Regions from separate parts of the Cellulomonas fimi ATCC 484 genome, predicted to be linked through region 2. Evidence: predicted binding sites of a transcription regulator. Region 2 holds the regulator's gene; the other holds the start of a gene.

Region 1 (14,937 bases), 1.9 Mb from region 2:
GAGAGGCTCGTCGCCCTGCGCCACGGCCTGCACCCACACGGCGAACGTCTGCAGGTCGTAGCCGCGTGCCGCGTCGGCCTCGGCGGCGTGCCGGCTCGCCTCGATGCGCGCGGAGGACGCCTTGGAGAAGGCGATCGACATCTCCCCGCCCCACTGGCTCGCCTCGAAGACGCTCCAGGCCGTGAGGACGGCGGTGACGGACAGCACGACGACCGTCACGACCTCCCGGACGTGCCCGGGTCGCGCCGGAGCGGGCGACCCGTGCGCATCCGCCGCGTCGCCCGCCTGCCTGGCCTGCGCTCGGTCGACCTGCCGCCCGACCCCCGTCATGTCGGCCTCCCGCCCGGCCCGCGCGTGCGGGCTCATCCCGGACGCTAGGCACCGCAGCCCTCTCGGACGTCACCCCGCGAGGGTGACCACCGCCCTCGGACCCGGCGACCGCCGGTGGCACGCCGAAGGGCCGGCCACCCGCAGGTGACCGGCCCCTCGTGCTGGGTCGTGCAGTGCGGCGGTCAGACCGCCGCGCGACTCACGTCGACGGTCAGAAGCCGCCGCCGAAGTCGTCGCCACCGCCGGCCGGGCCGGCCGGGGCCTTCTCCGGCTTGTCGGCCACGACGGCCTCGGTGGTGAGGAACAGCGCCGCGATCGACGCCGCGTTCTGCAGCGCGGAGCGGGTGACCTTGACCGGGTCGTTGACGCCCGCGGCCAGCAGGTCCTCGTACTCGTTGGTCGCGGCGTTCAGGCCGTGGCCGGTGGGCAGGTTGCGGACCTTCTCCGCCACGACGCCACCCTCGAGACCGGCGTTGACCGCGATCTGCTTGAGCGGGGCCTCGATCGCGAGCTTCACGATCGACGCACCGGTCGCCTCGTCACCCTCGAGCTCGAGCTTCTCGAACGCGAGCGCGCCGGCCTGGATGAGCGCGACGCCACCACCGGCGACGATGCCCTCCTCGACGGCCGCCTTGGCGTTGCGGACGGCGTCCTCGATGCGGTGCTTGCGCTCCTTGAGCTCGACCTCGGTGGCCGCGCCCGCCTTGATGACGGCCACGCCGCCGGCGAGCTTGGCGAGGCGCTCCTGCAGCTTCTCGCGGTCGTAGTCCGAGTCCGAGTTCTCGATCTCGGCACGGATCTGCGAGACGCGGCCCGCGATCTGCGCGGCGTCGCCCGCACCCTCGACGATCGTGGTCTCGTCCTTGGTGACGACGATCTTGCGCGCCGTGCCGAGGACCTCGAGGCCGACCGTGTCGAGCTTGAGGCCGACGGTCTCGGAGACGACCTGGCCGCCCGTGAGGATGGCCATGTCCTGCAGCATCGCCTTGCGGCGGTCGCCGAAGCCCGGGGCCTTGACGGCGATGGACTTGAACGTGCCCTTGAGCTTGTTCACGACGAGCGTGGCCAGGGCCTCGCCCTCGATGTCCTCGGCGACGATGAACAGCGGCTTGCCGGCCTGGATGACCTTCTCGAGCAGCGGCAGCAGGTCCTTGACGTTCGAGATCTTCGACTCGACGAGCAGGACGTACGCGTCCTCGAGGACGGCCTCCTGACGCTCCGGGTCGGTCACGAAGTACGCGGACAGGAAGCCCTTGTCGAAGCGCATGCCCTCGGTGAGCTCGAGCTCGAGGCCCAGCGCGGACGACTCCTCGACCGTGATGACACCCTCCTTGCCCACCTTGTCGAGGGCCTCGGCGATGAGCTCGCCGATCGCGGTGTCACCGGCGGAGATGGCGGCCGTGGCGGCGATCTCCTCCTTGGTCTCGACCTCCTTGGCCTGCGCGAGGAGCTGGGTCGTGACGGCCTCGACGGCCTTCTCGATGCCCTTCTTCAGCGCGATCGGGTTCGCACCCGCGGCCACGTTGCGCAGGCCCTCGCGGACGAGCGCCTGGGCGAGGACGGTCGCCGTCGTCGTGCCGTCACCGGCGACGTCGTCGGTCTTCTTCGCGACCTCCTTGACGAGCTCCGCGCCGATCTTCTCGAACGGGTCGTCGAGGTCGATCTCCTTGGCGATGGAGACACCGTCGTTGGTGATCGTGGGGGCGCCCCACTTCTTGTCCAGCACGACGTTGCGGCCCTTGGGGCCGAGGGTGACCTTGACGGTGTCGGCGAGGGTGTTGAGACCCCGCTCGATGCCGCGGCGGGCCTCCTCGTTGAAGGCAATGATCTTGGCCATGGGGCTGTGATCCTTCGCTCGGTTCCGGGTCGGCCGCTGGGGTGCCCGCGACGGACGGCGCGTCGCTCGCGGTCCTGTCCCGCGTCGCGACGCACCTCACCGGGCGGCCGGTGGTTCTGTCACTCTCCACCGGAGAGTGCTAAGTCAATGGTTAGCACTCGGCCCCTGCGAGTGCAAGGCGCGTTCGCCCACGGTGGAGCCGGCGGCCCGCTGCCCGACGACCGCCACGGGTCGCCACAGGCGGCCGGCAGCGTGACCTTCACCCGCGGTACGGCCCGACGCGGCCCCGCCGCCGTCTATCGTGCGCGTGTGCCAGGTCACACCGACGTGGTCGACGTCGTCGTCGACACGCGCCGCGGCGCGCCCGCGCACCGCCCGCGCCGGCGCCGTCCCGTGGCGACGGTCGTGCTGTGCGCGGTCGCCGCGGTGCTGCTCGCACCGGTCGCGCCCGGGACCGCGTCGGTCGCACCGCCCACGGGGAGCGTCCCGGACGAGGTCGCGTCGTGGGCCCGCATCGACCTGTACCAGGAGACGGTCGCGCTCCTGCCCGACGGCACCCGCACCGCCGTCGCGACCGGCACGCGTCCGACGTTCCTGGCCGGCACCCGGGTGCTGGACCCCGCAGCGGGCACCCTCGCGGGAGCGCTCGGCGGTGACACGGGTCCTGCGGGGCAGGGCGGCGTGCAGGCCGCGGACGGCGTCGCGGCCGAGCAGCGGGCCTGGCTCGCCGAGGGCCGGGTCCCAGGTGCCGGCGGGCCGTACGCGGACATGGCCGAGGCGGCGCTGCTCGACGTGCGCACGCTGCTGCTGCCCGGCGGAGCCGCGGTCGCCGGCTGGTCGGAGCGCTGGCGGTACGTGTGGCCGCGGGACGCGGCCTTCGTCGCGGTCGCGCTCGCGCGGACCGGCCACGTCGACGACGCCCTCGAGGTCCTGGGCTTCCTCGACCGGGTGCAGGAGGACGACGGCTCCTTCGAGGCCCGCTACCTGCCGGACGGGTCGGGCCCGCCGGACGACCGGGGCGTGCAGACCGACGGCACGGGCTGGGCGCTGTGGGCCGCGGGGCTGGTCGTCGCGGAGATCGCCGACCCGGCGGAGCGGGAGGCGGCGGCGCGCGAGCTGCGCCCGCTCGTGCTGCGCTCGGTGGGCCGCGCGACCGTGCTCGTCGCCCGCACGGGGCTGCCGCCCGCCTCCCCGGACTACTGGGAGGTGCCCGAGCGGGCCGTGACGCTCGGGACGGTCGCGCCGCTCGTCGCCGGCCTGCAGCAGGCGGAGGTGCTGCTGCGGCTCACGGGCGACGTCGAGCTGGCCGACGACGCCGCCCGGGCCGCGCGCCGCAGCGAGCTCGCCACGGTCCGCGAGTTCGGCGGCGCGGGCTACGCACGGTACGCCGCGGGCGGTCACGCGGACGCGGCCCGTGCGTTCCTGCTCGCCCCGTTCCTGCGGTCCGCGCTGCCGGGGGCGCACGACGCGTGGCGCGACTCGGTCCCGACGATGCTGCGGCCGGCGAGCGGTCTGGCGCCGGGCGCGGGCTGGCGCGACGACGGCGTCTCGTGGACGCCGCAGACGTCGCTGTACGCGTGGGTCGCGGCGGAGAACGGCGAGCGGGAGCTCGCGGACGGGTGGCTGCGGTTCCTGGACGCGCACCGCACGTCGGCGGGGTCGATCCCGGAGAAGGTGCTCGCGGACGGCTCGCCCGCCGCGGTCGCGCCGCTGGCCTGGAGCGCGGCGTGCGTGCTGCTCGCTCTCGACGCGATCGACGACGCGACGCACGTCCCCGGCCCACGCGGTCCGGCCGCGGTCTGACCCGCCGCCCGGGCGCGCAGCGTCCGCCCCGTGCGTGCACGACGTCGGGCCGCACCGGGCGCGGGCACGGACGCCGACGGGCCGCGCACCCGAGGGTGCGCGGCCCGTGCGGCAGTCGGTCCGACGAGGCCGTCCGTGACGAGGGCCGCAGGGACGGACGTCGGGGACGAGGTCAGACGGGGCGGACCTGCTCGGCCTGCGGCCCCTTGGTGCCCTGGCCCACCTCGAAGTCGACCTGCTGACCCTCCTCGAGGGTCCGGTAGCCGTCGACCTGGATGGCGCTGAAATGCACGAAGAGGTCCTGGCCTCCGCCGGTGGGGGTGATGAAGCCGTACCCCTTCTCCGCGTTGAACCACTTCACGGTGCCCTGGGCCATGCGTTGCTCCTGACGATCGGTGCGCCGGTGGCTCCGCCGGCCGCCGGTGCGCGTGACTCTAGTGGTCACGGGTGCGCCACGACCAGGGTCATCTTGCAGGTGACCAGGCCGCGGACGCGGTGCGGACCTGCGCGTCAGGCCTCGGGGTCGGTGAGCAGGACGACGCTGATGCCGTCCGGGGCGTCGTCCGCGGACAGGGTGACCGCCGCGATCCCGAGCGTCTGCCCGACGAGGTCCGCGGTCGCCTTGAGGTCCTCGGACGCGTAGAAGACGGTCGACCCGGTCAGCCCGTCGCCCTCGGAGTTGCCGGTCGTCACGGCCGTGAAGCCCGCGCCGGTCAGCTTCTCCTGCTGCTGCCCGGCCAGGCCGGCGATGCCGGCGGCGTTGAGCACGACGACGGGCGTGCTCAGCACGGGCTGCGGAGCGGGGGCGGCGTCGGGCTCGGTGGGGGTGCCCTCGCCCTCGGCGGGCTGCTCCCCCGTGCCGTCGTCCGTCGCGCCGTCGTCGGTGGTGTCGCCGGGGACCTCGTCCGCCGTCGAGGCGCCGGGGTCGCTCGAGCCGGGCTCGTTGAGCATGCCCCACACGGTCACGGCGCCGTACGCGAGCACGGGCGCGAGCACGAGGACGGCGACGAACGGCCACCACCGACTCCAGGCCGAGCGCGGTGCGCGGTGGACGCCGCGGGGCGCGTCGGGGTCCGCCGGGACGTCGAACTCGTCCTCGGGGTACGGGTACTCGTCGGCCTTGCTCACGGCCGCAGGGTATCCGCTCGACCTGGGGCTCAGGCGTCGGACGCGAGTCGACGCGCGGTACGCGCCCGCTGACGAGACGAGCGCAGACGCCGGAGCCGCTTGACGAGCATGGGGTCGTGAGCCAGCGCGGCGGGCTCGTCGATGAGGGCGTTGAGCACCTGGTAGTACCGCGTCGCGGACATGTCGAACAGCTCGCGGACCGCCTGCTCCTTGGCGCCGGCGTACTTCCACCACTGGCGCTCGAAGGCGAGGATCTGCTCGTCACGCTCGCTCAGGCCGGAGCCGGCGGGCGGCTGCTCGGCCTGCGGGTCGGTCCCGGCCGGGAGCGCGGTCACGAGGTCCATGCGTCCTCCACGGTGCGGGGCGGCGTCGGTCGTCGGCCATCGTAGGTCCGAACCACACCGGTGTCATTCCGCCTCGCGGGGCGGTCCCGCGCGACCCCCGACGGGCGCATGACCGGCGACCGCGCGCACCCGCGACGTCACCCGACCGGCCGCACCCGCGCGTCACCCGACCGACCGTCCGCGCGCACCGCCCGGGCCGCACCCGGCGCGTCCGCCGTCCGGGTACCCTCGCGCCGTGCACCCCGCCCCCCTCGACACGCTGGTCGCCCCCGACTGGGCGGCCGCCCTCGCCCCGGTCGAGCCGCAGCTGCGCGCCGCGGGCCGGTTCCTGCGCGAGGAGGTCGCCGCCGGGCACGGCTACCTGCCGGCCGGCGACGCGGTGCTGCGGGCGTTCGCCCGCCCGCTCGCCGACGTGCGCGTCCTGGTCGTCGGGCAGGACCCGTACCCGACGCCGGGGCACCCCATGGGCCTGTCGTTCTCGGTGCAGCCGGACGTGCGGCCCGTGCCGCGCTCGCTCGACAACATCTTCCGCGAGCTCGTGCAGGACGTCGGCGTGCCGCGCCCGACGACCGGGGACCTGACGCCGTGGGCCGACCAGGGCGTCATGCTGCTCAACCGCGTGCTGACCGTCCGCCCCGGCGCCCCGGCCTCGCACCGTGGCCGCGGCTGGGAGGCGGTCACGGACCGGGCGATCGAGGCGCTCGTCGAGCGCGGCGGCCCGCTCGTCGCGGTGCTGTGGGGCCGGGACGCGCAGTCGCTGCGGCCGGCCCTCGGGGCGGTGCCGCGCGTCGAGTCCGTGCACCCCTCGCCGCTGTCGGCGAGCCGCGGGTTCTTCGGGTCGCGCCCCTTCTCCACCGTCAACCGGCTGCTCGCGGAGCAGGGCGCCCCGGCCGTCGACTGGCGCCTGCCCTGACACCGCCCCGCCGGCACGCGCCAGAATGGGGCGTGTGAGCACACCTCCCGACGCCCCCCGCTGGTCCCGGTACGTCGCGATCGGCGACTCCTTCACCGAGGGGCTGTGGGACTCACCGGACGGCGTGGACGCCCCGCAGCGCGGCTGGGCGGACGTCCTGGCGGCGCACCTCTCCCGCCGCCGGGTCGACGCGGGTGTCGAGTCCCTCGGGTACGCGAACCTCGCGATCCGCGGCCGGCTGCTGCGCCCGATCCTCGTCGAGCAGGTGCCCGCGGCCCTCGCGCTCGAGCCGGACCTCGTGAGCCTCGTCGGCGGCGGCAACGACATCCTGCGCCCGGCCGCCGACGTCGACCGCCTCGCGCGCGACCTCGAGAAGGCGGTCGTCCGGCTGCGCGCGGCCGGGGCGGACGTGCTGCTCGCGACCGGGGTCGACGTCGTGGAGAGCCCGCTCGTGCGCGCCACGCGTGGCCGCGTCGGCGTCTACAACGCGCACATCTGGTCGATCGCGCGACGCCACGGCGCGCACGTCCTGGACCTGTGGGGCATGCGCAGCCTGCGCGACTGGCGCATGTGGGCCGACGACCGCATCCACCTGACGTCCGACGGGCACGCCCGGGTCGCGCAGGCCGCGCTCGTCGCCCTGGGCCTCGCGCCCGACGAGACGCGCTGGGACGACCCGCTGACCCCGCTGCCCCCGACGCCGCGGCTGGAGCAGATGCGGGGCGACGCGCGCTGGCTGCGCGAGCACGTGTACCCGTGGGCGACGCGCCGCCTGCGCGGCCGGTCGTCGGGCGACCTGCGCGTGCCCAAGCGTCCGGGGCTCGCACCCGTCGAGTGACGGCGGTGCTCAGCCGTCGACGACGCAGGTCTCGAACGTGAACGACTGCGTGCCGAGCAGGTTCGACGCGGTCCGCGAGCGCACGTCGAACACGAAGGGACCGGCCAGCGACGGCACGCCGAGCCGCTCGACCTTCCACTCGTCACCGCCGTACCGCCACGCTCCCGGCGTCCCGCCGCCGGACCGGATCCGCTGGACGGCGGCGGTCATGTCGACGGACGTCTGCCAGCCGACGTAGAACGGCGACGTCCCGTTGCCGGTGACGGTCGTGACGACGCATGCCCGCTGCGCGTTCCACGCGCCGTGCGAGGTCGTGACGGTGTACGCGGACGGTGTGACGGCCGCGCCCGGCAGCGAGTAGTTGCAGACCTCGACCACGCGGACCTGCCCGGCGACGACCGTGTCGTACGGCTGCCAGACGTCGGGGCGCCCGCTGATCCGGATGACGCCGACGGTGGGGGTGTCGGGCGTGAGCTGGTACTTCCACCCGTCGGACCCCTGCACGGAGTACCCCGTGCGGGCGCCGTTGAACGGGGCCTGCGCGGTGTCGACGTACGCCGACCAGACGATCGGCGTGGTCGACGTCGTGGTGACGCGGATCGTGAAGCACGCCTGCTGCCCGCTCGTGGCGTTCTTGAGGTCCCAGGTGACGGCCGTGTCGAACGCGGTGCCGCCCGGCGCGGGGTACACCGGCGACGTCGACGCGGGCGGCACCCAGGACGCGGCCACGGGCCACGACCCGACCGCCACGTACACGCGCGCCGCGCCCGCGGCGGGAGGCGTGAACGGCGTCGGTGCGACGGCGGTGACCGTCCCGGCCACGACCGGGGCGGTCGTGTCGAGGAGCACGGTGCCCGTGCTGGTCGCGAGCAGCACGCGCGCGTCCGTGCACGTGCCGGACAGGCCGGTGACGGTCACCTGCGGGTAGCGACCCCCGGTGGGGGTGCCGGACGCGGTGACGGTCGCGGGGCCGGTGGCGCAGCGCGCGACCGCGGTGGCGTACGGGCGCGACGGGCTCAGCAGGGCGAGGCTCGCGGCGTTCGCGACGCCGGTGCCGGCGACGAGCAGGACGAGCAGCAGGAGCGCGGCGACGACGCCGGCGGTGCGGGGCTGCAGCGGGTGGCGGCGCACGGCGTCACCCGGTGGGGGTGAGGGTGCGGTCCTGCGGCGCGCCGGCCAGGTCCGGGGAGGCGGGGTCGGTCTCGTCGTCGCGCGACGACGGCCAGACGAGCAGGCCGAGCGCGACGAGCATGCACGAGCCCCAGACCCAGGGCGACGTGAAGAGGCGCCCGACGAGCCCGACCTTCGGCACGTGCAGCGCGGCGACGCCGAGGATCTCCTCGTCGGTGGGCGTGAACGGGTCCGTCCAGTCGTTGTTGTCGCCCTGGACGACCCACCCCGTGGTGCCGTCGCCGCCGACGAGGCGGTGGATGATCCGGGCGCCGTCGAGCTCGTGCGGACGGTAGACGACGACGTCGCCGACCTGCGGCGCGCCGCAGCGCGACACGACGAGGTCACCCGTCACGTAGGTCGGCTCCATCGACGAGCCGGACACGACCGTGAGCGTCGTGCAGCCGCCGAGGTTCGTCGGCCAGACGAACCACGCGGCGACGGCCGCGGCGGCGTAGAACAGGACCGACACGAGCGCACGCAGCACCCGGCGCGCGCGGTGCGCACCGGGTGCCGGCGTGGTGTCGGTCATGGGGGTCAGCCGTCGATGCTGACCGCGAACGCGGCGATCGTGTTGTAGTCCGTCGCGGCGGGCAGCGCGAAGCTGACGGTGTCGGCCGTGGTGAGCGTCGCCGACAGGGTCTGCGCGGTGCCGAGGGCGGTGTAGGTGCCGGCCCCGGTCTTCCACGCGACACGGATCGTCTTGCCCTTGCAGTCGCCGTCGATGTTGCTGAGCTGGACCTGAGTCGGGGCGTAGCCGCTCGCGCCGAGCGCCGGCGCGTCGTACTTCACCTTGACGGTGCCGGTCGCGGCCTTCTGGCACGCGGCGTCGACGTCGACCGTGCCGGCCTGCGTCGTGCTCTGCCACTGCGAGGACAGCTGCGAGGCGGAGGCCAGCGACAGGCCGGCGACTCCGAGGACGGCCAGGCCGACGGCCAGGCCCTTGCGGGTCGAGAACTTCGAGGACGCCATGGTGGACTCCCGGGTCGGTGGCGACGCGGGTCGGCTGGTCGTCGCCCGCACGGTCGCCGTGCTGGACGACCGACCATGACGCTAGGGAGCGCGCCGGGAGCCGTCTGCGTGCGCCGTGGGTGCTGGCACCTGGCCCGCCGGGAACGTCGGTTTCTTTCACCCGCCGCGGACCGGCACGATCAGGACGTCCGGACAGCAAGCGGGCGGGGCGCGTGCGGCGTCGGTCACGCCCGTCCGGGTGACCCCTGCTCGCCCTCGCGGGGGCCCAGCGGTATGCGCGCGACGAGGCGCGCACCCCGCCCCTCCCCCGCCTCGAGCCGGATGGTGCCACCGACGAACGCCAGCCGCTGCCGCATCCGCGCGGTGCCCGACGCACGCCCGGCGGTGGACTCGTCGTACAGCTCGCCGTCGTTCTCCACGGTGACGACGAGGACGCCGTCGCGCACGTCCAGCGAGGTCGCGATGCGCGACGCCGGGCCGTGCTTGAGCGAGTTGGTCACGCCCTCCTCGACGACCCGCACCGCGAGCAGCCGCTCGGCGACCGTGAGCCGCGGGTCCGCGGGGTCGTCGTAGGCGCGCACGGCGTCGGTCGCGTCGAGCTGCGTCGCGATGCTCGCGGGCAGCCGCCCGAGCAGGGCGCGCACCGCCGGCACGAGGCCGAGCTCGAGGCGCTCGGGGTAGAGCAGCCGGCTCATCTCCCGCACGTCCGCGGCGCGGGCCTGCTCGAGCTCGGCGCGCACCCACCGCAGGTCGTCGGCGTCGGCGTCGTCGAGCTCGCGCCCCTCCTCGAGGCGGGCGACGACCCTGTCGAGCCGCGCCTCGACGAGCACGAGCTTGTTCTGCAGGGTGCCGTGCAGGCCCTCGGCGACCTCGCGACGGACCCGGACCTCCTCCTGCTCGAGCGCGCGCACAGCGTTCTCCACCTGGACGGCCTCGCGCTCCGCGGCCCGCACACGCGCGCGCAGGATCCGCCGCGCGGCCATGCCCCACATGCCGATCGCGCCGGAGATCGCGGCGATGACCAGGCCCGACGCGAGCTCGGCCTCGACGACGTCCGCGTCGGGGTCGGTGTAGACGCCGAACAGCTGCTGCGCCCCGATCCGCAGCACGGCGCTCGCGACCGCGGCGAGCGCGAGGGCGAGCGCCATCTGCCACAGGCGCGTCGCGCGGTGCGCCCGGACGGCGAGCAGCACGAGCACGAGCGCGACGACGGCGACGGCGTTGGCGGCGAGCCGGCTGCCCAGGCTGACCTGGTCCCACCCCTCGACGTAGCGGCTGTAGATGTACGTCGTCTGCAGCGCCGCGCCGCCGGCGTAGCCCGTGGCGACGATGGCCGTGGCGCGCAGCAGGCTCACCCGGTCGCTGCGCAGGTCCTGCGCGCGACGCAGGACGACGGCGGCCGGCTCGTCGTCGCCGGCGGCGGTGGGGCGGGTGCTGGACATCGGTTCCCTGCTGTGCGCCGGTCGGGTGGTCCCGGCTCCCCGCGGCGTGCGGGTGCGGCGCGTGTCCGTGCGGGCGGTCGGAGCGCCGACGATACTGGCCCGGATGAGCGCTGCCCCGACAGACCCGGTGCGCGTCGCCGTGGTCGAGGACCAACCCCTCTTCCGGTCGATGCTCGAGCGCATGCTCGACGACACGCCGGGCTTGCGCGTCGTCGCCGCGACGGGCTCGGTGACGGAGGCGACGCGTGTGCTGACCCCGGGCGCCGCGGACGTCGTCGTGCTGGACGTCGACCTGCCGGACGGCAACGGCATCGCGCTGGGCGTGACTTTGCGGCGCCGCCAGCCCGACCTGGGGGTGCTGCTGCTGTCGGCGCACGACGCGATGGACCTGCTGCTGGACCTGCCGCAGGACGTCGCGGCCGGCTGGGGCTACCTGTCGAAGACCTCCTCGACGAGCGAGGAGGTGCTGGTGGGCGCGGTGCGCGCCGCTGCGGTCGGCGAGACGGTGCTCGACCCCGCGCTGCTGGCGCGGATGGCGCCGCGCGCGGGCTCGGCCGTGTCGCGCCTGACGGACCGCCAGTACGACGTGCTGCGACTTCTCGCCGAGGGCCTGTCGAACGCGGGCATCGGTGCGCGTCTGGGGATCACCGAGAAGTCGGTGCAGAACCACGTGAACGCGATGTACGCGACGCTCGGGATCGACACCGACCCGAGCCGCAACCCCCGGGTCAGCGCGGCCCTCCGGCTGCTGGCGGAGACCGGCCCGGTCTGATCCCGCACGAATTCTCCTGGATCACTTGACCGGTACAGCGCGCCGGTCTACTTTAGCGGTACAGAGGCTCTGTATCGGTACAGAGCCGGGAGGGATCACCATGCTGGACCAGTCGATCGGCCTGCTCCTCGCCCGCGACGCGTCGGTGCTCGAGTCCCAGAGCTCGCGCCCCTGGGCACCCGTCGTCGAGGAGCGCGAGCGCCGCCCGCGCCCCCCGCGCGTGCCCCGCACCCGCCGGGCGCTCGCCCGCAGCCTGCGCCGCGTCGCCGACGCCGTGCAGCCCGCGTGCCACTGGGAGGCCGGTCAGGCGGCGCGATGACCACGGCCCCCGCGTCGACCGTCGACGCACCGTCCGCCCACCCGTCCCCCGGGCGGGGCGCGCCGTCACCCGGCGGCACGACCTACCCTGTCCCGCATGCCGCGGAACAGGGTGGCGTCGTGCCCCGGGTGACGCTCCAGACCATCGCCGACAAGGTCGGTGTGAGCCGGATGACCGTCTCGAACGCCTTCTCGCGCCCCGACCAGCTCTCCGCCGACCTGCGGCGCACCATCCTCGACGCTGCCGCCGAGCTCGGCTACGTCGGCCCCGACCCGTCCGCGCGCGCTCTCGCCCGCGGCACCACGGGCGCGATCGGCCTGCTCCTGACCGCGTGGGTCGGCGACGCCCTGCGCGACCCGATCGCCGCGTCGTTCTTCGGCGCCATCGCCGAGGAGCTCTCCCCCACGGGCTACGCCGTCGCGCTCCTGCCGGGCGAGAAGGCCGCGCGCGACATCCCGCTCGACGGCGCCCTGGTCTACGCGTGCGGCGGCGACTCCGCGGCGCTCGACTGGCTCGTCCGCCGCAAGCTCCCCCTCGTCTTCGTCGACCTCGAGCCCCTCACCGGCTACCCGTCGATCCTGCTCGACGAGCGAACCGGCAGCCGCCTCGCGGCCGAGCACGTCGTCGCCCTCGGCCACCGCCGCGTCGGGTTCTTCACGTGGGGCCACCAGCAGCGTGGTGCTCTCGCCGACGGGCGCGACGCCGGCTCCGACTTCGTCGCCCGCAACCGTGTCGCCGGTGCCGTCGAGGTGCTCGACGCCGCCGGGATCGTGCCCAGCGCCTACGAGGTCGCCGACAACACCCCCGAGTACGTCAACGCCGGCGCCCGCGCCCTGATCGCCTCCCCCGACCGGCCCACCGCCGTGCTGTGCTTCTCCGACCTCATGGCCACCGCACTCCTCGACGCCGCCGCCGAGGCCGGCCTGCGCGTCCCCGAGGACCTGTCGGTCGTCGGCTGGGACGACAGCCCGCTCGCGACCCGTACCCGCCCCGCGCTCACGACCCTGCGCCAGGACCTCACCGTCAAGGGCAGCACCGCGGCCCGCACCCTGCTCGCCGCGATCGAGGGCGCGCGCCGAGGCGAGAAGGCCCCCGCGACCCGCACCGTCCTGCCCGTCGACCTCGTCGTCCGCGGCTCCACGGGCCCCGCCCCGCGGGACTGACACCGACGCCGCCCGCGTCGACGGTCGAGGACCCGTCGGGCCGACCGCTCAGGGCGCGCCGGACACGACCGCGAGCGCCGCGGGCGCCAGCGCGCGGTCGGCCAGCACCAGGCGGACCTGCGTCGGGTCGGAGTTGCCCGCGTCCGGGCCCTGCCAGACGAGGCGCAGACCGAGCCGCTCGGCGACCCGGCGCGACGGCTCGTTCGTCCGCAGCAGGTAGGCCACGACCGGCAGGTCGGGGCGCACACGCCGGGCGGCCTCGACCGCCGTGCGACCGAGCTCGCCGGCGTACCCGTGCCCGTGGGCGGCCGTCGCGAACCGGTAGTACACGTTCCACACCGCGCCGTGCCGCACCGTGCACCCGCCGATCCCGAGCACCGCGCCGCCGTCCAGCGGCCGGGCGACCCAGTACCCGAGCCCGTCGGCGTCCCACGCGGCGGCGAACTGCTCGACCTGCGTGCGCGTCTGCTCGCGGTCGGTGTGGCGCCCGGACGGGAAGACCGTCCACAGCGCGGGGTCGCTGTTGAGCGCGAACACCTCGTCGACGTCCCCGGGCCCGACGGCGTCGAGCCGCAGCCGCTCCGTCCGCACGTGCCGCAGGTCCTCGTCCGCCACGCCGCGACCGTACGACGCCGGGTGTCCGGGCGCGCGGTGACGCACAGGCGCAGGTCAGGTCTGGAGCCCCCTGTCGGATTCGAACCGACGACCCCCTGTTTACAAGACAGGTGCTCTGGCCGACTGAGCTAAGGAGGCGGGCGGGGACAGCGTACCCAGCGCCCCGGGCGCGCGAGGGGCACGTCCGCACCGCGGGGCCGGGTGCCGGCCGGCACGGGACGCCGACGGGCGGGCGCGGGAGACTCCCCGCACCCGCCCGTCGGGCGTCGTGACGTCAGGCGCCGGCGGCGTCCTCGACGGCGGCCTTGAGGACGCCGGGGGTCTGCCAGTCGCCGGTCCACTTCTCGCCGTCGATGAGGATCGTCGGCGTCGTGAGCCCCGGCATCTGCTCGCTGGCCGACGTGTACGCCGCGGCGACCCACGGCGCGAACGTCCGCCACTCACCCTCACGCTCCGTCGTGCCGTCGCTGTCCTGCACGGTGTACGAGCCCTGCACGGTGTCGGTGAACGCCGCGGCGACGTCCTCGGGAACACCCACGCCGGTCGCGAGGTCCGCGATCTCCTCGTCGGTCAGGCCCTCCGTGCCCTCCGCGGGCTGCGTGTCCTTCGCGTACAGCGCGGTGATGAACTTCTGCACGTGCTCGGGCGACCGGTCCGCGACGACGGCCAGCGCGTTCGCGGCGCGGGTCGAGTACGACGTGCCCTGCGACGCCTCGTCGAGGAAGGACAGCGGCTGGTAGAGGACCGTGACGCCGTCGGTCTGCGCGAGCGCCTCCAGGTCGGCCGAGTTGATCTGGTCGAACTGGCCGCAGTAGGGGCACATGAAGTCGAAGTAGATCGAGACGACGGTGTTGTCCGCGTCGCCGGCGTCGCCGACGGTGCCGCCGCTCACCGGGATGCCGCCGTTGTCGTCGGCAGCCGCGGGCGTCTCGACGTCGTCGAGGGTCGGTGCGACCACGCCCTCCTGCGCGGCGCCGTAGGCGACGTTCGCGTACTGCGCCTCCCGCGCGGCGTTCTGGTTCACGATGAACACGATGACGGCACCGAGGCCGAGGACGGCGACGGCGAGGCCGGAGATCGCGAGGATGCGGGTCCGCTTGGCCTTGCGCTCCTGCTCCTTGCGCAGCTCGAGCGCCTTCTGGCGGGCCTCGTCGCGGCGCGCGGCCTTCGACGGGCGGGGGTCGTTCGTGGGCATGGGTTCTCCTGGGTGGGACGGTCGTCGGTCGGGCGGTCAGACCGCGACCGGCGGACCCCGGACCGGGAGCCCCGCGGTGGTCCGGCGCCCGTGCAG
Region 2 (14,937 bases):
GGGGGAGGAGCGGCCCTTCCCGCTCGACGTCGTGCCGCGCGTCGTGGCGGGCGACGAGTGGGAGCACGTCGCCCCCGGCGTCGCGCAGCGCGTGCGGGCGCTCGAGGCCTTCCTCGCCGACGTGTACGGCGCGCAGCGGGCGGTCGCGGACGGCGTCGTGCCGCGGTCCGTCGTGGTGTCGTCCGAGCACTTCCACCGCGCCGTGCGGGGGATCCAGCCGCCCAACGGCGTGCGGGTCCACGTGTCGGGGATCGACCTGGTCCGCGACGGTCAGGGCGAGTGGCGCGTGCTCGAGGACAACGTGCGCGTGCCGAGCGGCGTGAGCTACGTGCTGTCCAACCGGCGTGCCATGGCGCAGACGTTCCCCGAGCTGTTCGCCGCGCTGCGGATCCGGCCGGTCGCCGACTACCCGCGCCGGCTGCTCGCGGCGCTCACCGCCGCGGCCCCCGCAGGCGTCGACGAGCCGACCGTCGTGGTGCTCACGCCGGGCGTCTACAACTCCGCGTACTTCGAGCACGCGCTGCTCGCGCGGTCGATGGGCGTCGAGCTCGTCGAGGGGCGCGACCTGTTCTGCGCCGCGGGACGCGTCTGGATGCGCACGACTCAGGGACGGCGCCGGGTCGACGTCATCTACCGGCGCGTCGACGACGAGTTCCTCGACCCCGTGGTGTTCCGGTCGGACTCGCTGCTCGGCAGCCCCGGCCTCATGACGTGCGCGCGCAACGGCACCGTGACGCTCGCGAACGCGGTCGGCAACGGGGTGGCCGACGACAAGCTCGTCTACACCTACGTGCCCGAGCTGATCCGCTACTACCTGGGCGAGGAGCCGGTGCTGCCCAACGTCGACACGTGGCGGCTGGAGGACCCGGGGGCGCTGGAGGAGGTGCTCGACCGGCTCGACGAGCTCGTCGTGAAGCCTGTCGCCGGCTCGGGCGGCAAGGGTCTCGTCGTCGGGCCCGCCGCGAGCCGCGCCGAGCTCGCGGACCTGCGCACCCGGCTCGTCGAGGACCCGCGCGGGTGGATCGCGCAGCCCGTCGTGCAGCTCTCGACGATCCCGACGCTCGTCGAGGACGGCCTGCGGCCGCGGCACACCGACCTGCGGCCGTTCGCGGTCAACGACGGCGACGCGGTGTGGGTGCTGCCCGGTGGGCTGACCCGGGTCGCGCTGCCCGAGGGGCAGCTCGTCGTGAACTCGTCCCAGGGCGGCGGCTCGAAGGACACGTGGGTGCTGGGCGGCGCGGTGCCGCGGCGTGCGCCCGGTGCGGTCGTCGGCCAGGCGCAGCCCGTGCCCGTGGAGGCCGCGGTGCCGATCGACGCGAATCCGAGCGACGTGCGCGTGCAGGTCATGCAGCAGCAGCAGGCGCGGGCGCAGGAGCCGACGTGCTGAGCCGGATCGCGGAGTCGCTGTTCTGGATCGGCCGGTACGTCGAGCGCGCCGACGACACCGCGCGGCTGCTCGACGTGCACGTCCAGATCCTGCTCGAGGACCCGTGGGCCGAGGAGGACCTCGCGTGCCGGTCGCTGCTGTCCGTCATGGACCGACCGGCGCCGCCGCCGCACGTCGAGGTGGGCCGCGACCACGTGCTCGACCTGCTCGCCTACGACCGGTTCGCGCCGTCGGCGATCGCGGGCTCGCTCGTCGCGGCCCGGGAGAACGCGCGGCGCGCGCGCGAGATCATCTCGACCGAGCTGTGGGAGTGCCTGAACACCACCTGGAACCAGCTGCCGTCGCACATGCGGCCCGCGCGGCCGCACGACTACTTCACCTGGGTCCGTGAACGTGCGGCCATCGTCGCCGGGATCATGGACTCCGCGACGTCGCGCGACGAGACCTGGGCGTTCATGGTGCTCGGACGCTCGATCGAGCGGGCCGACATGACCGCGCGGCTGCTGACGACGCGCGCGCTCGCGGGCTCGGCGGGACCGAGCTGGACGACGCTGCTGCGGTCCTGCGGCGCGCACGAGGCGTTCCTGCGGACGTACCGGGGCACGGCGTCCGACGAGCGGGCCGCCGGGTTCCTGCTGCTCGACCGGCTGTTCCCGCGCTCGATCGTGTTCGCGCTCAACCAGGCTGAAGAGTGCCTCGCGGCGCTCGAGCCCGTGACGGACCGCGCGACGGTGGACGAGGCACGCCGGCACATCGGGTTCGTCCGCACGGCCCTGGAGTACCGGCCGCTGCCGGAGGTGCTCGACGCCCTGCCGAAGGAGATGGAGCGGGTGCAGCGGGCGTGCTCCGCGGCCTCGGACGCGATCCGCGGGCGCTACTTCCCGTCGGGCGCGGCGACGACGTGGGTGGGGGAGGCGTTCTAGTGGGGCGGCTGAGGGTCGTGCACACGTCGACGTTCCGGTACTCGGGGCCGGTCGCCGCGTCCTACAACGAGGCGCGCATGACGCCGCTGTCGCAGGTGGGGCAGACGGTGCTGGAGACGCGGGTCGAGGTCAAGCCGCACACCTGGTCGCACGAGTACCGCGACTACTGGGGCACGGCCGTCACGGCGTTCGAGGTGCTCGCCCCGCACGAGTCGCTGGTCATCACCGCGGAGCACGTCGTCGAGGTCGCCGAGCGCGGCCCCGTGCGCGCGCCCGTCGGGTGGGAGGTGCTCGCGGGTGCGGACCTGCGGGACCGGCTCGCGGAGTTCCTCGCCCACACCCCGACGACCGAGCCGCCCGCCGACGTCGTGGCGCTCGCGCGCGAGACCGCCGACGGGCTCGAGCCTGCGCAGGCGGCGGAGGCGGTGTGCCGTGCGCTGCGGGACCACGTCGACTACATCCCGGGCGTCACGACCGTGCACACGCCCGCGACCGAGGCGTGGGCGGCCGGCGCCGGCGTGTGCCAGGACATCGCCCACCTGGCGGTGGGGGCCCTGCGCAGCATCGGCATCCCCGCGCGGTACGTGTCCGGGTACCTGCACCCGCGGTTCGACGGGCCGGTCGGGGAGACCGTGAGCGGCGAGTCGCACGCGTGGGTCGAGTGGTGGGTCGGGGAGTGGACCGCGTTCGACCCGACCAACCGGGTCGCCGTGGGGGAGAACCACGTGGTCCTGGGCCGCGGGCGCTCCTACGAGGACGTCCCGCCGCTGCGCGGCATCTACGCGGGCGCGGGGACGCAGGCGCTCGACGTCGAGGTGCGCATCACGCGCGAGGCGTGACGCCGCCGGTCCGTCCCGCGCCCGCGCGGCCACGGGACACGGCGCTCACGGGGCCACCGGGAACGGCGCTCCCGCGGGCGCGTGTCGCGGAGCTCCCGCGGCAGCGCGTCACGGCGGTCGCGCCGCGGCGCGTCACGGGGTCAGACGGCGGCCCAGCGCGTCGTCGAGCGCGGCGCGGTCGCCGTCGACGGTGATCCCGTCGGCGTCGGCGGTCCGGCGTCCCCACAGCAGGAGCGCGAGGTCCTCGGCCCGGCCGTGCACGGCGACGCTCGGCGTGCCGTCGCCGCCGAGCGACCACGAGCGCCCCGCGTCGTCGGCCCGCAGCGCCACCGGGGCGGGCAGCGGCTCCATGCGGCCGAGGCGTTCCTGGCGCGGCTGCATGACGGTGACGACCTCGTCGACCGTGTCGGCCCAGACGGCGGGGGCGACGTCGAGCGGGAGCCCGCCCGCGGTGCGCAGGTCCCACAGGTGCACGAGCGTCTCGTGCACCTGGCGGCGGTGCCAGAACGACGCGGGACCCGGTCCGAGCAGGGTGCTCGCGGGCGCGTCGGGGCCGAGCGTGACGAGCGTGTCGCGCAGCTCGGCCGCGCACGTGCCGTAGAGCTCGACGAGCTCGAACGGACCGCGACCGAGCGGGGTCTCCCGACGGCGCGACGCCTGCCCCGCGGCCCAGTGGTGGATGCGGGCGAGGTGGACGACGAGGTCGCGCACCCGCCACCGGCCGCACCAGGGCACGCGGGTGCCGGGGTCGACCGCGGGGATCGTCGCGAGGAAGTCGTCCTGCAGCCCGGCGAGCAGCGTCAGGTGGTCGAGCGAGGCGCCGAGGTCCGTCGTCATGGGACCATGGTGGGGTCGACCGCCCACGCGCCGTGAGGTGCGGGGCCGTCACCGACCGTCCACCGGGCGCCAGACGAGCGCCCACCACCGACTCCGGGAGCCGTCCGCGTTGTCCCCGATCCCGAGCGCCGCCGCCACGTCGCGCATCCGCCCCGCGGCCACCGCGCCCGAGCTGCTGCGCAACTTCTGCATCATCGCGCACATCGACCACGGCAAGTCGACGCTGGCCGACCGGATGCTGCAGCTCACGGGCGTCGTCGACGCGCGCGCGATGCGGGCGCAGTACCTCGACCGCATGGACATCGAGCGCGAGCGCGGCATCACGATCAAGTCGCAGGCCGTGCGCATGCCGTGGGGCGTGGGCGACCAGGCGTACGCGCTCAACATGATCGACACGCCCGGCCACGTGGACTTCACCTACGAGGTGTCCCGGTCGCTCGCGGCGTGCGAGGGCGCGGTGCTGCTCGTCGACGCGGCGCAGGGCATCGAGGCGCAGACGCTCGCGAACCTGTACCTGGCGCTCGAGAACGACCTGACGATCATCCCGGTGCTCAACAAGATCGACCTGCCGGCGGCGCAGCCCGAGAAGTACGCCGAGGAGCTCGCGGGTCTCATCGGCGGCGACCCGGCGGACTGCCTCAAGGTGTCCGGCAAGACGGGCGAGGGCGTCGAGGCGCTCCTGGACCGCATCGTCGAGCTCGTCCCCGCACCCGTGGGCGATGCCGACAAGCCGGCCCGCGCGATGATCTTCGACTCCGTCTACGACACCTACCGCGGCGTCGTCACCTACGTCCGCGTCGTCGACGGCAACCTCAACCCGCGCGAACGCATCGCGATGATGTCGACCAAGGCGACGCACGAGCTGCTCGAGATCGGCGTCATCTCGCCCGAGCCGGTGCCCACGCAGGGCCTGGGCGTCGGCGAGGTCGGCTACCTCATCACGGGTGTGAAGGACGTGCGCCAGTCGAAGGTCGGCGACACCGTGACGAACGCGGGCAAGCCCGCGGCGGACGCGCTCGGCGGCTACTCCGACCCCAAGCCGATGGTCTTCTCCGGCCTGTACCCGATCGACGGCTCCGACTACCCGGCGCTGCGTGACGCGCTCGACAAGCTCAAGCTCAACGACGCGGCGCTCAACTACGAGCCGGAGACGTCGGTCGCGCTGGGCTTCGGGTTCCGCGTCGGGTTCCTCGGCCTGCTGCACCTGGAGATCGTCCGCGAGCGGCTCGAGCGCGAGTTCGACCTCGACCTCATCTCGACCGCGCCGAACGTCGTCTACGACGTCGACCTGGAGGACCGCACCACGGTCCGCGTGACGAACCCGAGCGAGTTCCCCGGCGGCAAGATCGGCGCGGTGCACGAGCCGATCGTCAAGGCGACGATCCTCGCGCCGAGCGAGTTCATCGGCGCGATCATGGAGCTCTGCCAGGGCAAGCGCGGCGACCTGCAGGGCATGGACTACCTGTCCGAGGAACGCGTCGAGATGCGCTACATCCTGCCGATGGCCGAGATCGTGTTCGACTTCTTCGACCAGCTCAAGTCCCGCACGCGCGGCTACGCGAGCCTCGACTACGAGCCCATCGGCGAGCAGGTGGCGGACCTCGTGAAGGTCGACATCCTGCTGCAGGGCGAGACGGTCGACGCGTTCAGCGCGATCGTGCACAAGGACAAGGCCTACGCGTACGGCGTCATGATGGCGACCAAGCTCAAGGACCTCATCCCGCGCCAGCAGTTCGAGGTGCCGATCCAGGCGGCCATCGGCTCGCGGATCATCGCGCGCGAGACGATCCGGGCGATCCGCAAGGACGTGCTCGCCAAGTGCTACGGCGGCGACATCACCCGCAAGCGCAAGCTGCTCGAGAAGCAGAAGGAGGGCAAGAAGCGCATGAAGACGATCGGACGGGTCGACGTGCCGCAGGAGGCCTTCATCGCCGCGCTCTCGTCGGACGCGGCCGGCAGCAAGGACGCCAAGGACGCGAAGAAGAAGTGACGGACGCCGCCGGCCGTCGTCGCCGGTTCGCCGCGCTGCACGCCGGCCCCGGCACCTTCGTGCTGCCGAACCCGTGGGACGTCGGGTCGGCCCGGCTGCTCGAGCACCTCGGGTTCGACGCGCTCGCGACCACGAGCGCGGGCCTCGCGTGGGCGCTGGGCCGGGAGGACCAGTCCGTGACGCGCGACGAGCTGCTCGCGCACGTCCGCACGCTCGTCGCGGCCGTCGACGTGCCGCTGCACGTGGACGCCGAGCGCGGGTACGCCGACGACCCGGCCGGGGTCGGGGAGACGGTCGCCCTCCTCCTGGACGCGGGCGCCGCGGGCTGCTCGATCGAGGACTACGACCCGTCGGCGGGCGGCATCGCGCCGCTCGACGCCGCCGTCGAGCGCGTGGCGGCCGCCGCCGACGCGGCCCGGCAGGCCGACGCGCCGCTCGTCCTCACCGCGCGCTGCGAGAACCACCTGTACGGCGTCGACGACCTGGACGACACGGTCGCGCGCCTGCGGGCGTACGCCGCCGCCGGGGCCGACTGCGTCTACGCGCCGGGCCTGCGCACGGTCGCGGAGGTGGAGACCGTCGTCCGCGCGGTGGACGTCCCGGTCAACGTGCTGGCCTGGCCCGACGGGCCGAGCGTCCCGCAGCTCGCCGCCGCCGGCGTCCGCCGCGTCTCGACCGGCAGCGCGCTGGCGTCCGCCGCGTACGGCGCGCTCGCGACCGCCGCCCGCGAGCTGCAGCAGCACGGCACGACGACCTTCCGCGCGGGCGGCCTGACGGCGGCCGATCGCGCGGCCCTGCGGTGATGGCGCCCGCCCTCCCGGACGGCGACCCCGCTCCTGACGACGGCGCGCTGCCCGCGTCGGTCCGCGACGGTGCGGCGGCGCGCGCGTTCGGCGTCTACCTGCACGTCCCCTTCTGCACCGTGCGGTGCGGCTACTGCGACTTCAACACCTACACGGCCACGGAGCTCGGCGGCGGGGCGAGCCAGGACGCCTACGCCGCGACGGCGCTCGCCGAGGTGGGGCTCGCGGCGCACGTGCTCGACGCGGCCGGCCTGCCCGCGCGCGCGGTGTCCACCGTCTTCGTCGGGGGCGGCACACCCACCGTGCTCCCCGTCGACGACCTCGCCCGGCTGCTCGGCGGTGTCCGCGACACGTGGGGGCTCACCCCCGACGCCGAGGTGACGACCGAGGCCAACCCCGACTCCGTCACGCCCGCCTCGCTCGCGGCGCTCGCCGCGGCCGGGTTCACGCGGGTGTCGTTCGGCATGCAGTCGGCGGTCCCGCACGTGCTCGCGACGCTCGAGCGGACGCACGACCCGCGGCGCATCCCCGACGTGGTGCGGTGGGCGCGCGACGCCGGGCTCGCGGTGTCGCTCGACCTCATCTACGGCACGCCGGGGGAGTCGCTCGACGACTGGCGCGCGAGCGTCGAGACGGCCCTCGCGACCGGCGTCGACCACGTGTCGGCGTACGCGCTCGTCGTCGAGCAGGGCACCCGCATGGCGGTGCAGGTCCGCCGCGGCGAGCTGGCGCTGCCCGACGCCGACGACCAGGCGGCCAAGTACGAGCTCGCGGACGACCTGCTCACGGCGGCCGGGCTGGCCTGGTACGAGGTGAGCAACTGGGCGCGCACCCCCGCGGACGCCTGCCGCCACAACCTCGCCTACTGGCGGGGCGACGACTGGTGGGGCGTGGGGCCGGGCGCGCACAGCCACGTGGGCGGCGTGCGCTGGTGGAACGTCAAGCACCCGCGTGCGTACGCCGACCGGCTCGCGCGCGGGCTGAGCCCGGCGGCCGGGCGGGAGGTCGTCGACGGCGAGTCGGCGGCGCTCGAGCGGCTCATGCTGGGCGTGCGGACGGCGCACGGGCTGCCCGTGGCGGACCTGAGCCCCGACGCGCGCCGGGCGGTCGCCGGGCTCGTGGCGGACGGCCTGGTCGACGGCCGCGCCGCGCTCGCCCGGCCCACCGCGGACGACCCCGTCGGGCCGCGCGTGCTGCTGACGCGGCGCGGGCGGCTGCTCGCCGACGCCGTCGTCCGTGCGCTCGCCGGCTGACTGACGCGCCCCGTGGTCGCGCGGTCCCGGCGGCGTACCCCGGGTACGCACGAGGGCGCCGTCCCGCAGGACGACGCCCTCGTGGTGCGCAGGTGTGCGCTCAGCTCACCATGCGGATGTTCACCGGGTAGCGGTACCACTCGTACCGGCTGTCCGCGACGGCGGCGAGGATCCCGAAGACCAGGCCCACGACCCACACGATCGGGAACAGCAGGAAGCCGATGCCGACGAAGAACAGCACGCTCGACACGACGTAGGCGATGAGCAGCGTCAGCTGGAAGTTGAGCGACTCCTTGGCCTGGTCCTCGAGGTACGGGCCACGGCCCTTGAAGACCAGCCACACGACGAGCGGGACGATGAACCCGAACCCGAGGAGCGGGCCGACGTGGCTGACGATGGCCCAGGTGCGCTCCTCGTCGGGCCGCAGCGGCTGCGCGGGTGCGGGGTAGGAGGCGGGCGGCTGCTGAGAGGTCATCGGACGAGCTCCAGGGTGAAGGGATAGCGGTACGTGCCGCCCTTGTTGACGGCAACGGCTGCGAGGAGGGACAGGACGAGGCTCACGATCCCGACGCCGACGATCGCGAGCCAGCCGACCACGCCGATGGCGGGCAGCGACTCGACGACCTTCGCCACGACGAGGGCGATGAGCAGCGTGAGCTGGAAGTTCAGGGCGACGCGCGCCTGCTCGGGGGCCTGCCCCCCGCGCTCGCGGTGCACGAGCCAGATGACCAGGGCGGGGACCCAGCCGATGAAGAAGTAGGCCAGGATGCCGCCGAGGTGGGCGAGCGTCGCCCACGTGCGGTCCTGGTCCGCGCCCGCAGGGCGCTGCGTCGGCGGCGGGTACTCGTAGGACATCGGGCTCCTCGGGCGGTGTCCGGGGGCGGAACGCCTGCCCGGGGGTCGACGCGCCCGACGGGTGCGCGGGGACGCGTGCCGCACCGCAGACGTGCTGCGGGGGCAGCGAGAGCCTACCGACGCGCGTGCCGGTTCGGGCAGGCTTCCACCGAGATGTCCCTCTTGCGCGCGGCGTGTTCCTTGACAGGCGGCGGCGCGCGTCGATTCGCTTCCGAGTGAGCGGGTGCCCGCCCGCGACCAGGGAGGCGACGCATGAGCGAGATCCCCGGCGGCGACCGCCGTGACGACGACCAGAGGCCCGTGCCCCTCGACACGCCCGTCCCGCCCGCCGAGCCGTCGTCGGGCACCGTCCCGGCGCCCCCGCCGGCCGGGGGCGCCTCTCCGCCGCCCGCGGGGCAGCCGGGGGCGTACCCGCCGCCCCCTGCGGGGCAGTACCCGCCGCCTCCCGCGGGGCAGTACCCGCCGCCCCCCGCGGGGCAGTACCCGCCGCCTCCTGCTGGGCAGTACCCGCCGCCTCCGCCCGCCGGCCAGTACCCGCCGCCCGGTGGTGGCTACCCGGGCGCGGTCCAGCCGTCGCCGATCGGGGAGGCGATGTCGTACGGCTGGGGGAAGTTCACGACCAACGGCGGGGTGTTCGTCGCGGCGGCGCTCATCTGGGTCGTCGTCGCGGCCGTCGCCGTGTCGCTCGTCGGCCTCGTGTTCGGCGGCCTCGCGGGGGTCACCGACCCCGACGGCGACGGCAGCGGGCTGGCCGGCGTCGGGCTGTCGTTCGGCTGGATCGTCGTCAACGCGGTGTTCTGGCTGGCCGCGTACCTGGTGCAGGCGGCCTTCGTGCGCGTCTCGCTCAACCTTACCTACGGCCGGCCCGCACGGCTCGCGGACTTCTTCTCGTTCGAGCGCCCGGGACCCGTCGTGCTGACGGCGCTGCTGCTCGCCGGCGTGAACCTCGTGGTGAGCCTGGTCTCGTGGATCCCGCTGATCGGGTGGCTCCTGCCGGCCGCCGTGAACTTCCTGCTGCTGTTCACGCTGTGGTTCGTCATCGACAAGGACCTGAGCCCGGTCGACGCGCTGCGCTCCAGCGTCCAGCTCGTGACCGCGAACCTCGGGACGACGATCCTGTTCTACCTGCTGGGCTTCCTCGTCCTCGCGGCGGGTGCGGCCCTGTGCGGCGTGGGGCTGCTCATCGCACTGCCGGTCGTGCTGGTCGCGACGTCCTACCTGTACCGGCGCCTGCTCGGCGAGCCGATCGCGCCCTGAGCACGGACGCATGGCCCCCGGGCCGGGGAGCGCCCGGGCGAGGCGTCACGCCGTGACGAAGTCGATGAGCTCCTCGACCCGGCCGAGCAGGCTCGGCTCGAGGTCCGCGTAGCTGCGCACGCTGCCGAGGATCCGCTGCCAGGCGCGCGCGACGTCCGCCTGCTCGTCGGCGGGCCAGCCGAGCTCGCGCAGGATGCCGTGCTTCCACTCGGTGCCGCGCTCGATCGTGGGCCAGCGGTCGAGCCCGACCCGCTGCGGCCGCACGGCCTGCCACACGTCGACGTACGGGTGCCCCAGCACGAGGACCGTGCCGGCGGGTGCGGTTCGCGTGACCTCGGCGGCGATGCGGCTCTCCTTGGAGCCGGGCACCAGATGGTCGACGAGCACGCCCAGGCGGCGTCCGGGTCCGGGCGCGAACGCGCGGACCGCGTCGGGCAGGTGGTCGACGCCGTCGAGCAGCTCGACGACGACGCCCTCGAGGCGCAGGTCGTCGCCCCAGACCTTCTCGACCAGCTCGGCGTCGTGCTTGCCCTCGACCCAGATCCGGCTGCCCCGGGCCACGCGCGCCGCGGCGCCGTGCACGGCGCGCGACCCGGACGCGGTGCGGGTGGGGCGCGCGGGGGCGGTCGTGCGGACGGGTGCGACGAGCTCGACGGGCTCGCCGTCGACCCAGAAGCCGGGGCCGAGCGGGAAGGTGCGGGTGCGCCCGCGCCGGTCCTCCAGGACGACGACGTGCATGCCGCCGGACTTCTCGACGCGCACCACGGCACCGACCCAGCCGCTGGTCACCTCCTCGACGACCAGCCCGGTGTCGGCGGCCTGGGGCTGCGACGTGCGGGCCGGGCGGTGGTGGGCGGGGCCGGAGCCCCCGAGCACGTCCGAGCCGTAGCGGTCCTGGGTCACCGGGGCACTCTAGAGGCGTGGTGCGCCCGACAGCGGGCATGTCGGGCGCGCGGCGTAGGATTGGCACTCCGGTAGGGCGAGTGCTACCCGTGGGGCGAGGGTCCCGCGCGACGTGGGGAGGCGAGAGTGAGCGAGGACCGTCGGCTGGACGTGCTGCGCGCGATCGTCGAGGACTACGTCGCGACCAAGGAGCCCGTCGGGTCCCGTGCGCTGGTCGAGCGCCACGCGCTCGGGGTGTCGCCCGCGACGATCCGCAACGACATGGCCGCGCTCGAGGAGGGCGGGTACATCGCCCAGCCCCACACCTCGGCGGGCCGCGTCCCGACGGACAAGGGCTACCGGCTGTTCGTCGACCGGCTGACGACGGTCAAGCCGATGTCGGGCGCCGAGCGCCGGGCGATCGGCGCGTTCCTCGACCACGCGGTCGACCTGGACGACGTCGTCGACCGCGCGGTCCGGCTCATCGCCCAGCTCACCGGGCAGGTCGCGGTCGTGCAGTACCCGTCGCTGCGGCGCTCCGCGCTGCGGCACGTCGAGCTCGTCGCGGTCGGAGCCCGGCACCTGCTCGTGGTGCTCATCACCGACACGGGCCGGGTCGAGCAGCGCACGCTCGAGCAGGACCGCGACCTCGACGAGGTGGTGCTCGCGCAGCTCCGCGCCCGGCTCAACGCCGCGGCGACCGGTCGTCGTCTCTCGCAGCTGCCCGAGGCGCTCGGCGAGCTCCCCGACGCGTTCGCGCCGGAGGACGCCGGGCTCGTGCGCGCAGTCGCGGCCGTCGTCGAGGAGACGCTCGCCCAGGAGAGCGAGGAGCGGGTGGTGCTCGCAGGCACCGCGAACCTCGCACGCGGGGGCGGCGCGGACTTCGCGCACACCATCGGACCCGTGCTCGAGGCGCTCGAGGAGCAGGTGGTCCTGCTGCGGCTGCTGTCCGAGATGGCGGAGGACCAGGCCGCCGTGAGCCTCCGGATCGGCCGCGAGACGCAGCACGAGGGCCTGCTCGAGACCAGCTTCGTCACGACCGGGTACGGCGACGACGGGGGGACGTCGCTCGCACGCGTCGGCTCCATCGGGCCGCTGCGCATGGACTACCCCGGCACCATGACGGCCGTGCGGGCCGTCGCCCGGTACCTCACCCGCATCCTGGCCGGATGAGCCGCACGACGTCCCCGGCCCGTCCCCCCGCCCGCCTGAGCACAGGAAGCGAGCGCACCTCCCCGTGACCGACTACTACGAGATCCTCGGCGTCGCGCGCGACGCGTCGCCCGAGCAGATCAAGAAGGCCTACCGCAAGCTCGCGCGCGAGCACCACCCGGACGTCGCGGGCTCCGACGCGGCGTCCGAGGAGCGGTTCAAGGACGTCTCGCGCGCCTACGACGTGCTGTCCAACCCCGAGAAGCGGCGCGCGTACGACCTCGGCGCGGACCCGGCGTCGCCCGGCGGCGGCATGGGCGGCGGGTTCGGCTTCCAGGACATCTTCGAGACGTTCTTCGGTGCGGCCGCCGGCGCGGGCGCACAGCGCGGCCCGATCCCGCGCGCCCGGCGCGGCCAGGACGCGCTCGTGCGCCTCGACCTCGACCTCGCCGAGGTGACGTTCGGCGCGCACAAGGAGATCCCGGTCGACACCGCGGTGCTGTGCCCGACGTGCGACGGCACGTGCTGCCGTCCGGGCACGTCGCCGCGCACGTGCGACGTGTGCCACGGCCGCGGCTCGGTGCAGCGCGTCGCGCGCTCTTTCCTCGGCCAGGTCATGACGACGCAGCCGTGCGCCGCGTGCCACGGGTTCGGCACCGTCATCCCCGAGCCGTGCCCCGAGTGCTCGGGCGAGGGGCGCGTGCGTTCGCGGCGCACGCTGTCGGTCGACGTCCCCGCGGGCGTCGACACGGGCACGCGCATCAAGCTCACGGGCCAGGGCGAGGTCGGCCCGGGCGGCGGCCCGACCGGCGACGTGTACCTCGAGGTGCACGAGCGCAAGCACGACACGTTCGTGCGCCGGGGCGACGACCTGCACGCGACGCTCCAGGTGCCCATGACCGCCGCCGCGCTGGGCACGGTCCTGACGCTCGACACGCTGGACGGCGAGCGCGAGGTCGACCTGCGCCCGGGCACGCAGCCCGCACAGGTCGTCACGATCAAGGGGCTCGGCGTCGGCCACCTGCACGTCGGCGGCCGCGGCGACCTGCACGTGCACGTCGAGGTGCAGGTCCCGACGCCGCTCGACGACGAGCAGGCCGAGCTCCTGCGGCGCCTCGCGGTGCTGCGCGGCGAGGAGCGCCCCGAGGCGCGGCTCGCGAGCTCCTCGAGCGGCGTGTTCGCCAAGCTCCGCGACAAGCTCGCGGGCCGCTGAGGTGAGCGCACCCGTCTTCCTCGCGGAGCCGGGCACGCTCGCCGGCGTGGTGCCCGGGGGCACCTACCTGCTCGACGGCACGGAGGGCCGGCACGCGGGCGTCGTGCAGCGGCGCGGGCCCGGGGAGCGCGTCGACGTGGTCGACGGCGCGGGGGTGCGGCTCGTCGGCGTGGTCGAGCACGTCGGCGCCGAGGGCGTGCACCTGCGCGTGGACGACGTGGTCGTCGAGCCCGCGCCCGACGTCGCGCTCGTGCTCGTGCAGGCGCTCGCCAAGGGCGACCGCGACGAGCTCGCGATCGAGGCCGCGACCGAGGTGGGCGCCGACGCGGTCCTGCCCTGGCAGGCGGACCGGTCGATCGTCGTGTGGCGCGGGGAGCGTGCCGCCAAGAGCCGCGCGCGCTGGCTCGGCACGGTCCGGGCTGCCGCCAAGCAGGCGCGCCGCGCCCGGGTGCCCGAGGTCGGCACCGCGGTCGACTCGCGCGCCCTCGCGCAGCGCGTGCGGGACGCCGTCGCGGCAGGTGGGGGAGCGCTCGTCCTGCACGAGGAGGCGACGGTCCCCGTCGCGGACGTCGACCTGCCCGCCGCGGGCGGGCCCGGACGCGAGTGCCTCGTCGTCGTCGGGCCCGAGGGGGGCATCGGCGAGGACGAGCTCGCGCGCCTGGTCGACGCGGGCGCCGTCGCCGTCCGGCTCGGCCCGCACGTCCTGCGCACGTCGACGGCGGGCCCCGTCGCGCTCGCGATCCTCGCGCAGCGCCTCGGCCGCTGGGCCTGACCGGCCGGACGTCGCGGCGCTGAGCAGGGTGCACGGGGGCGGTGCCCCGCCGGAGGGCGGCTCGCACGGCCGGACGGCCCGTCGCCGCAGAGCCCGACGGCGGACGGCCGTGGGGCGGGCGGCCCGTCGCCGGACCGTCCGGACCCCCACGGGTCAGCGCGCGTCCACCGTCGCGTCCTCGACCGCCGCCCGGCCCGCCTCGAGCCGCGCCACCGGCACGCGGAACGGGGAGCAGGACACGTAGTCGAGGCCCGCGCCGTGGAAGAAGCGGATCGACTCCGGGTCGCCGCCGTGCTCGCCGCACACGCCGATGGACAGCGACGGGTTGGTGGCGCGCCCCTCGGCGACCGCGATGTCGACGAGCCGGCCGACGCCGCGCGCGTCGATCGTCTCGAACGGCGACACCGTGAGCACGCCGTTGTCGGTGTACTGCGCGAAGAACGCGCCCTCGACGTCGTCGCGCGAGAACCCCCACGTGGTCTGCGTGAGGTCGTTGGTGCCGAACGAGAAGAACGCGGCCTCCTCGGCGATGCGGTCCGCGGTGAGCGCGGCGCGCGGCAGCTCGATCATCACGCCGACGGGCAGGTCGAGCTCGACGCCGCGGGCCGCACCCACCTCGGCCATGATCGCGCGCGCCTCGTCCTTGACGAGCCGCAGCTCCTGCACCGATCCGACGAGCGGCACCATGATCTCGGCGTGCGGGTCGCCGCCCGCGGCGCGCCGCTCGACGACCGCCTCGCAGATCGCCCGGATCTGCAGCGCGAACAGCCCCGG

Evidence for each region. The regulator HrcA, encoded in region 2, represses chaperone genes, less so after heat shock. The targets are predictions, from matches to a motif close to TTNGCACTCGNNNNNNNCGAGTGCNAA.
Region 1: the regulator HrcA is predicted to act here: its motif matches at 2,319-2,345, upstream of groL (chaperonin GroEL).

What each region holds. Positions count from the first base shown of each region.
Region 1 covers NC_015514.1:688,880-703,816, reverse strand. The annotation lists gene CELF_RS03175 (hypothetical protein) at 1-366, opposite strand, end outside; gene groL (chaperonin GroEL) at 542-2,167, opposite strand; gene CELF_RS03165 (glycoside hydrolase family 15 protein) at 2,477-3,970, shown strand; gene CELF_RS03160 (cold-shock protein) at 4,143-4,346, opposite strand; gene CELF_RS03155 (LytR C-terminal domain-containing protein) at 4,481-5,098, opposite strand; gene CELF_RS03150 (DUF3263 domain-containing protein) at 5,128-5,442, opposite strand; gene CELF_RS03145 (uracil-DNA glycosylase) at 5,678-6,355, shown strand; gene CELF_RS03140 (SGNH/GDSL hydrolase family protein) at 6,381-7,193, shown strand; gene CELF_RS03135 (hypothetical protein) at 7,203-8,324, opposite strand; gene CELF_RS03130 (signal peptidase I) at 8,329-8,895, opposite strand; gene CELF_RS03125 (hypothetical protein) at 8,901-9,335, opposite strand; gene CELF_RS03120 (sensor histidine kinase) at 9,560-10,777, opposite strand; gene CELF_RS03115 (response regulator) at 10,881-11,549, shown strand; gene CELF_RS03110 (hypothetical protein) at 11,650-11,868, shown strand; gene CELF_RS03105 (LacI family DNA-binding transcriptional regulator) at 11,988-13,031, shown strand; gene CELF_RS03100 (GNAT family N-acetyltransferase) at 13,080-13,646, opposite strand; tRNA gene CELF_RS03095 (tRNA-Thr) at 13,708-13,784, opposite strand; gene CELF_RS03090 (DsbA family protein) at 13,921-14,841, opposite strand; gene CELF_RS03085 (hypothetical protein) at 14,878-14,937, opposite strand, start outside.
Region 2 covers NC_015514.1:2,603,268-2,618,204, reverse strand. The annotation lists gene CELF_RS11930 (circularly permuted type 2 ATP-grasp protein) at 1-1,387, shown strand, start outside; gene CELF_RS11925 (alpha-E domain-containing protein) at 1,381-2,310, shown strand; gene CELF_RS11920 (transglutaminase family protein) at 2,310-3,149, shown strand; gene CELF_RS11915 (maleylpyruvate isomerase family mycothiol-dependent enzyme) at 3,282-3,986, opposite strand; gene lepA (translation elongation factor 4) at 4,096-5,976, shown strand; gene CELF_RS11905 (isocitrate lyase/PEP mutase family protein) at 5,973-6,779, shown strand; gene hemW (radical SAM family heme chaperone HemW) at 6,779-8,032, shown strand; gene CELF_RS11895 (DUF4870 domain-containing protein) at 8,133-8,507, opposite strand; gene CELF_RS11890 (DUF4870 domain-containing protein) at 8,504-8,887, opposite strand; gene CELF_RS20465 (DUF2189 domain-containing protein) at 9,140-10,144, shown strand; gene CELF_RS11880 (DUF3097 domain-containing protein) at 10,190-11,047, opposite strand; gene hrcA (heat-inducible transcriptional repressor HrcA) at 11,174-12,199, shown strand; gene dnaJ (molecular chaperone DnaJ) at 12,264-13,391, shown strand; gene CELF_RS11865 (16S rRNA (uracil(1498)-N(3))-methyltransferase) at 13,393-14,163, shown strand; gene ppdK (pyruvate, phosphate dikinase) at 14,317-14,937, opposite strand, start outside.